DNA from 2 places in the Xylanimonas ulmi genome. Region 1 is predicted to be linked to the other one. Evidence: predicted binding sites of a transcription regulator. Region 1 holds the regulator's gene; the other holds the start of a gene.
The links. Region 1 encodes Rex, which represses fermentation and respiration genes when NADH is low (regulators of the CRP and FNR family bind a similar motif). Its sites were predicted from a motif close to CTTGTGAANNNNTTCACAAG; they were not measured.

Region 1 (3,401 bases):
CGAGGCCCGGCCCCCCAGGGGACCGGGCTTCGTTGCTTCGTGGAGCGCCGCGCTGCCTCCTGGCGCGCCGCCGCGCTCAGCGCAGGTCGAGGCGCTTGCGCACCTGCCGCCGGATGGCGCGCACCACGAGCCCGGCGGCCCACGCCGCCCCAGCCCACGACGCCGTCTTGACGCTGCGCCCGGCGACTCGATGGCGGCGCCCGCGGAACTCGCGGATGGGCCAGCCCACGTCGCGCGCGTGACGGCGCAGTCGCCCGTCGGGGTTGATGGGGCACGGGTGCCCGACGGCGGTCATCATCGGCAGGTCGTTGAGCGAGTCCCCGTAGGCGTAGGACGCGTCGAGGTCGATGCCCTCACGCTCGGCGAGGGAGCGCACCGCGTCGGCCTTGACCGACCCGTGCATGAGGTCGCCCAGCAGGCGTCCGGTGTAGAACCCGTCCTTGTGCTCCGCGACCGTGCCCAGGCAGCCTGTCGCGCCCAACCGTCGTGCGATGAGGCGGCCGATCTCGACCGGTGTCGCTGTGACGAGCCACACCTGGTCGCCGGCCGCGATGTGCTCGTCGAGCAGTTTCTTGGTGCCCGGGAAGATGCGCAGCTCCAGGACGGCGTCGTAGACCTCCTCGCCGACGGCCGTGACCTCGGCCACCGAGCGGCCGGCGATGAGCGAGAGCGCGCGCTGGCGCACCTGGTCGATCTGCTCGCGCGACTCGCCGAACAGCACGTAGCGGGCCTGGATCACGCCGAAGCGCAGCAGGTCGAACGTGCCGAAGAACTTGCGCTGGTACAGCGCGCGCGCCAGGTGGTAGGCGCTGGCGCCGCGGATCACGGTGTTGTCGACGTCGAAGAACGCCGCCGCCCGGCCTCGCTCGTGCGAGGGCGAGGTGGCTGTCACGGCGTCCGACATACCGACCACTTTATCCGCGCAGGTAGTCTGTGAGTTGTGGACAGGCCGCTGGAGGACCTTCGGGCGAAGGCTCCGCGTGTGGTCCTCTTCAGCCGGGTCGGATGTCACCTGTGCGACGACGCGCGTGAGGTGGTGGCCCGGGTGTGCGAGGCCGCCGGTGAGCGATGGTGTGAGATCGACATCGACTCCGGCCCGCAGTCCGCTAGTCTCCAGGACCGTTACAGCGACTATGTGCCCGTCGTCGAGGTGGACGGGGTGCAGCAGGGATTCTGGCAGGTCGACGGTGACAGGCTGGCGCGCAGACTCGCGCGCGGTGGCCGCTGACAGTCTGGAGGACGCGGTGATCGAGACGGGTGACCTTGCGGTTCCGGCCGCCACCGTGGCGCGGCTGCCGCACTATCTGCGCGCGCTGCTCGACCTGCAGTCCGCGGGTGTGCGCACGACGTCGTCGACCGAGCTCGCCGACGTCGCCGGGGTGAGCTCCGCGCAACTGCGCAAGGACCTGTCGTATCTCGGCTCGTACGGCACGCGCGGGGTCGGGTACGACGTCGCGTCGCTGTCCACGGTCATCTCCACCGCGCTCGGGCTGGGGTCCACGCATCGTCTGGCCATCATCGGCCTGGGCAACCTGGGCCACGCGCTCGCGAACTACTCGGGGTACACCACGCGCGGCTTCGAGGTGGTGGCGCTGCTCGACGTCGCCGACGCGGTGGTCGGCACGCGTCCGTCGGGGAGCCTGGCCGTCGAGCACCTCGACGACCTGGAGCAGGTCATCAAGCGTGAGGCGGTGACCATGGTGGTGCTCGCGACGCCCGCGCACGCCGCCCAGTCCGTGGCCGAGCGCGTCATCGCGGCGGGTGTGCGCGAGATTCTGTCGTTCTCGCCGGTTGCGCTGCAGTTGCCCGACGACGCCGTGGTGCGCAGTGTCGACGTCGCGGGCGAGCTGCAGATCCTGGCGTTCCACGCGGCGGCGCGTACGGCCACGCGCTCGGTGGGCTGAAGGCCCTCCGTCGCCGGTCGCCCGCGGTGGTCGAGCCTGTCGCGACCTGGGGTCAAGCCGCCCTCGGCGGTCGAGCCTGTCGAGACCCGCGGTCAAGCCGCCCTCGGCGGTCGAGCCTGTCGAGACCCGGGGTCAAGCCGCCCTCGGCGGTCGAGCCTGTCGAGACCCGGGGTCGGGATGGTCTCGACAGGCTCGACCGGCGGCGGGGGCGTCGCCCGGCGGCGGGGTGTCGCCCGGCGGCGGGGGGCGTGGGTCAGGACTGCTTGATCGTCGAGATGTCGAGCGCGATCTTGACCTTGTCGGCCACCAGGAAGCCGCCCGTCTCGAGTGCCGCGTTCCAGGTCAGGCCGTAGTCGGCGCGCGAGATCTCCAGCTCGGACTCGAAGGCCGCGCGGGCGTTGCCGAACGGGTCGGTCGCGGTGCCGGTGAACTCGGTCTCGAGCTCAACGGTCTGGGTCACACCGTTGATCGTCAGGTCGCCCACGATGACGAAGTCGCCGCCGTCGGCCTTGACGGACGTCGAGGTGAAGGTCCAGGTCGGGCGCTCCTCGGCGTGCCAGAAGTCCGCGCTCTTGAGGTGGCCGTCGCGGTTGGCGTCACCGGTGCTGACCGACGCGGCGTCGAGCTCGGCGGTGACCGACGACGACTCGAGGTCCTCGCCGACGGTCACGACGCCCGAGGTGATCGCGATCGTGCCGCGCACCTTGGCGATGCCCGCGTGGCGGACGGTGAACGAGGCGGTCGAGTGGGACGGGTCGATGGCGTAGGCGCCGGCGGTGAGGCCGGCGGGCAGCGGCGTGGCCATAGAGAACTCCAGACGGTCGTCGACCCGGGCGGGTCGGGGTTTTGCGGGTGCCGCCCCGCAGATAGTTGAATTCTCAACTATCATTGTGGGGCGAAGGCTCCAACCACGCGGTCGCGTAGCGTATTCCCATGGTGGACTGGCTCACTGACGAGCAACAGCGATCGTGGCGCTCATATCTCGAAGGCACTGCCCGGTTCGTCGACGCGCTCGCCCACGCGCACGACGCCGACAGCCCGCTCAGCCTCGGCGAGTACCACCTCATGGTCCAGCTCTCGGAGCAGCCCCATCGCACCCTGCGCATGTCGGCCCTCGCCGAGGGCCTCGCGCTGTCGCGCAGCCGCCTGACCCACACGGTCGACCGCATGGAGCGGCGCGGGCTCGTCGAGCGTCACGCCGTGCCCGGCGACCGGCGCGGGGTCAACTGCGTCATGACCGAGGCGGGCTGGGCGATGCTCGTTCGGGCGGCGCCCCACCACGTGGCCGCGGTGCGCCGCCTGATGATCGACGTCCTGACACCTGAGGAGCTCTCGGTGCTCGGCCGCGCGATGGCCAAGGTGGCTCAGGAGGCCAAGAGCGCGACCGCGTGACGGTCGTCTCAGTCGGGCCTCGGTGTGCCGAGAGCCCAGTGAGCGCCCATGGACGCGTGGGACACTGACGCCATGGTGACCACGACTGTCCACCTTCTGCGCCAT
Region 2 (3,401 bases), 3.3 Mb from region 1:
GCGGGGTCGTCGGGATCGCCGTACTCGGCCATCCATGACGCGCCCGCCAGCAAGTGGGAGTAGCGCCGCATGTCGAGCAGCGGCACCTGGATGACGAGCGCCCCGAACAGGTCGGGGTAGCGCGTGAGCATGTTGCCGACCAGCAGTCCGCCGTTCGACCCGCCCTGGGCTCCCAGGTGCGCGGGCGTGGTGATCCCGCGCTGCACGAGGTCGCGCGCGACGGCGGCGAAGTCCTCGTACGCCTTGTGCCGCAGTGGCCCGAGCGCCGCCTGATGCCAGGCGGGCCCGTACTCGCCGCCCCCGCGGATGTTCGCGACGGCGTAGACGCCGCCGCGCTCCAGCCATGCGCGCCCGAGCCCGCCCGAGTACGACGGCGTCAGGGAGACCTCGAAGCCGCCGTACCCGTACAGCAGGGTGGGCGTCGCCGACGGCGCCTGCCGCCACGTGCGGCGCAGCACGTCCTCGCGCCCGACGACGAAGTAGGGCACCCGGGTGCCGTCGTCGGACGTCGCGAAGTGCTGCTCGGCGACGAGCCCGGCGGCGTCGAAGAACGCGGGCGCCGCCCTGAGCGGGTCGAGCTCCGCGTCCGGGTCCCCGACGCTCGCCAGCGAGAGCGTCGTGGGAGTGAGGTAGCCCGTGGCGAGCACCCACACGTCGTCGCTGTCGACGGGGTCGACGGCGCGCACGCCGACGGTCGCGACGGGGTCGGTCGCGGGAAAGGCCGAGCGTGTCCACCCGCCAGCGCCCGCCCCCGGCCCGAGTGGAGGGGGAGTCAGGACGCGCAGCCGGCTCTTGACGTCGTCGAGCACGTTGAGCACCAGGTGGTGGCGGGTCCAGGTGGCGCCGGCGAGCGACGTCGTCGGCGTGGGCTCGAACAGCACGGTCAGGTCGCGCGATCCCGCGAGGAAGGCGTCGGCCGGCGCGGCGAGCAGGGAGCCCGCCCGGTAGGTCGCGCCGCCGACGGCCCAGTCGTCGCGCAGGTCGACCAGCAGCCACTCGCGGTGGAAGCCGACGGATGCGGACTCGGGGACGTCGAGGCGGGTCAGCGTCTGCTCGGCTGTGCCGAGGCCGGAGACGAGGAAGGTCTCGGAGCGGTAGAACGCGATGGACCGCTGCACGATGTCGCGCTCGAATCCGGGGGTGCGCGAGCGGCGCCCGGAGATGTACAGGTCGTCCTCGCGGCCCTCGTAGACGAGCGCGGCCTGCTCGACGGGGGTTCCGCGGCGCCACAGCCGCACCGTGCGGGGGTATCCCGACGACGTCGTCGTGCCGGGTCCCAGGTCGGTGAAGACATAGACCGTGTCCTCGTCGGCCCAGGCGAGCCCGCCCTTGGCGCCGCCTGTGGCCGAATCGTCCGGCCTGGTGGCGCGCTCGAACCCCTCGGGCGCGGGCACGAACCGCTTGTCGACGAGGTCGAACTCGCGCGTGACGTCGGCGTCGGATCCGGCGACCGACAGGTCGACGAGCGCGCGGCGCCACGGTTGGCCCGCGGCGACCTGCTCCGGGGTGGGGCGCAGCACCGACGCGCCGTGCCAGACCCAGCCCACGCCCTCCTCGCGCGCGAGCGCGTCGAGGTCGAGCACCGTCTCCCACTCGGGGTCGGGGGTGCGGTAGGACTCGGGCGTGGTGCGCCGCCATAGGCCGCGCTCGTGGGCGCCGTCGCGCCAGAGGTTGTAGAGCAGCCCGCCGATCAGGGAGACGTCGGGGATGCGCTCGTCGGAGTCGAGCACCTCCAGGACGGCGGCGCGCGTCGACTCGAAGGCCGGCCCCGAACTGAGCGTCCGTCGCGTGCGGGCGTTGCGCTCGCGCACCCAGGCGAGCGCCGCCGGGCCCTCGACGTCCTCGAGCCAGGCGAAGGGGTCGGCGGCGCCCGGGTCGAGCGGTGTGCCCGGAGCCGGGTCGTGGTCTGCGGCGATGCCCATGGCCTGGCACCTTAGCCCGCGCCGCCGGGCTGCGGCGAGGTCTGTCACGAGTCGCGGACCCTGAGTGGGAATGCTTGCCTAGTACTGCGATGAGACGGACGTCACACCCCGGCCATTTGTGGTCTGACCACACATGTGAAACCCTTCACAAGCAACAGGGACGACGGACCTGCGGTCCCACCCCAGGAGGAGATAACCCGTGAGCACGACCACGACGAAGAAGGCGAAGCCGGTCGACGAGACCGCCGCCATTCCCGACGCCGCCGCGGAGGTCGACGCGCTTGTCCAGCGCGGCCTGCGCGCCCTGAAGGCCTACGCCTCCTTCACGCAGGAGGAGATCGACCACATCGTCAAGAAGGCCTCGGTCGCCGCGCTGCACGAGCACGGCAACCTCGCCAAGCTGGCGCACGAGGAGACCGGCCGCGGCATCTTCGAGGACAAGGCCACCAAGAACATCTTCGCGTGCGAGCACGTCACGCACTCGATGGCCGGCGTCAAGACCGTGGGCGTCATCGCCCGCGACGAGCTGCGCGGCATCGTCGAGATCGCCGAGCCCGTCGGCGTCGTCGCCGGTGTCACCCCGGTGACCAACCCGACCTCGACCGCGATCTTCAAGAGCCTCATCGCTCTCAAGACCCGCAACCCGATCATCTTCGGCTTCCACCCCAACGCCCAGCAGTCCTCCGTCGCCGCCGCGAAGATCGTGCGCGACGCCGCGGTGGCCGCCGGCGCCCCCGCCGACTGCATCCAGTGGATCGAGCACCCCTCGATCGCCGCGACCTCGGAGCTCATGAACCACCCGGGCGTCTCGCTCGTGCTGGCCACCGGCGGCAACGCCATGGTCCGCGCCGCCTACTCGACCGGCAAGCCGGCCCTCGGCGTCGGCGCGGGCAACGTCCCGGCCTACATCGCCAAGGACGCCAAGCTCGGCCGCGCCGTCAACGACATCGTGCTGTCCAAGGGCTTCGACAACGGTGTGGTGTGCGCCTCGGAGCAGGCCGCGATCATCGACACCGAGATCTACGACGAGGCGCTCGCGGAGTTCCGAAAGATGCACGCCTACATCGTCAACGCCGAGGAGAAGGCCAAGCTCGAGGAGTTCTTCTTCGGCGTGACCGCCAACTCGGAGAACTGCGCCGGCGCCAAGCTCAACGCCGCCGTCGTCGGCAAGTCGGCCACCTGGCTGGCCGAGCAGGCCGGCTTCTCGGTGCCCGAGGACACCTCGATCCTCCTGGCCGAGATCTCGGGCGTCGGCCCGCAGGAGCCCCTGAGCCGCGAGAAGCTCTCGCCGCTGCTGGCCGTGCTGCGTGCGCGGACCACCGAGGAGGGCATCCGCCTGTCCGAGCAGATGGTGGAGTTCGACGGCCTGGGCCACTCGGCGGCGATCCACACGCAGGACAAGGAGCTCTCGGAGAAGTTCGGCCACCGCGTCAAGGCCGTCCGCATCCTGTGGAACCAGCCGTCGGCGCTCGGCGGCAT

Region 2: a site for Rex is predicted at 2,055-2,074, ahead of adhE (bifunctional acetaldehyde-CoA/alcohol dehydrogenase). Genes of this name have one in related genera too.

What each region holds. Positions count from the first base shown of each region.
Region 1 covers NZ_SGWX01000001.1:3,697,692-3,701,092, forward strand. Annotated here, with positions in the region: gene EV386_RS16915 (HAD family hydrolase) at 77-904, opposite strand; gene EV386_RS16920 (glutaredoxin family protein) at 983-1,228, shown strand; gene EV386_RS16925 (redox-sensing transcriptional repressor Rex) at 1,245-1,904, shown strand; gene EV386_RS16930 (YceI family protein) at 2,158-2,709, opposite strand; gene EV386_RS16935 (MarR family winged helix-turn-helix transcriptional regulator) at 2,838-3,296, shown strand; gene EV386_RS16940 (histidine phosphatase family protein) at 3,369-3,401, shown strand, end outside.
Region 2 covers NZ_SGWX01000001.1:442,544-445,944, forward strand. Annotated here, with positions in the region: gene EV386_RS01935 (prolyl oligopeptidase family serine peptidase) at 1-1,922, opposite strand, end outside; gene adhE (bifunctional acetaldehyde-CoA/alcohol dehydrogenase) at 2,122-3,401, shown strand, end outside.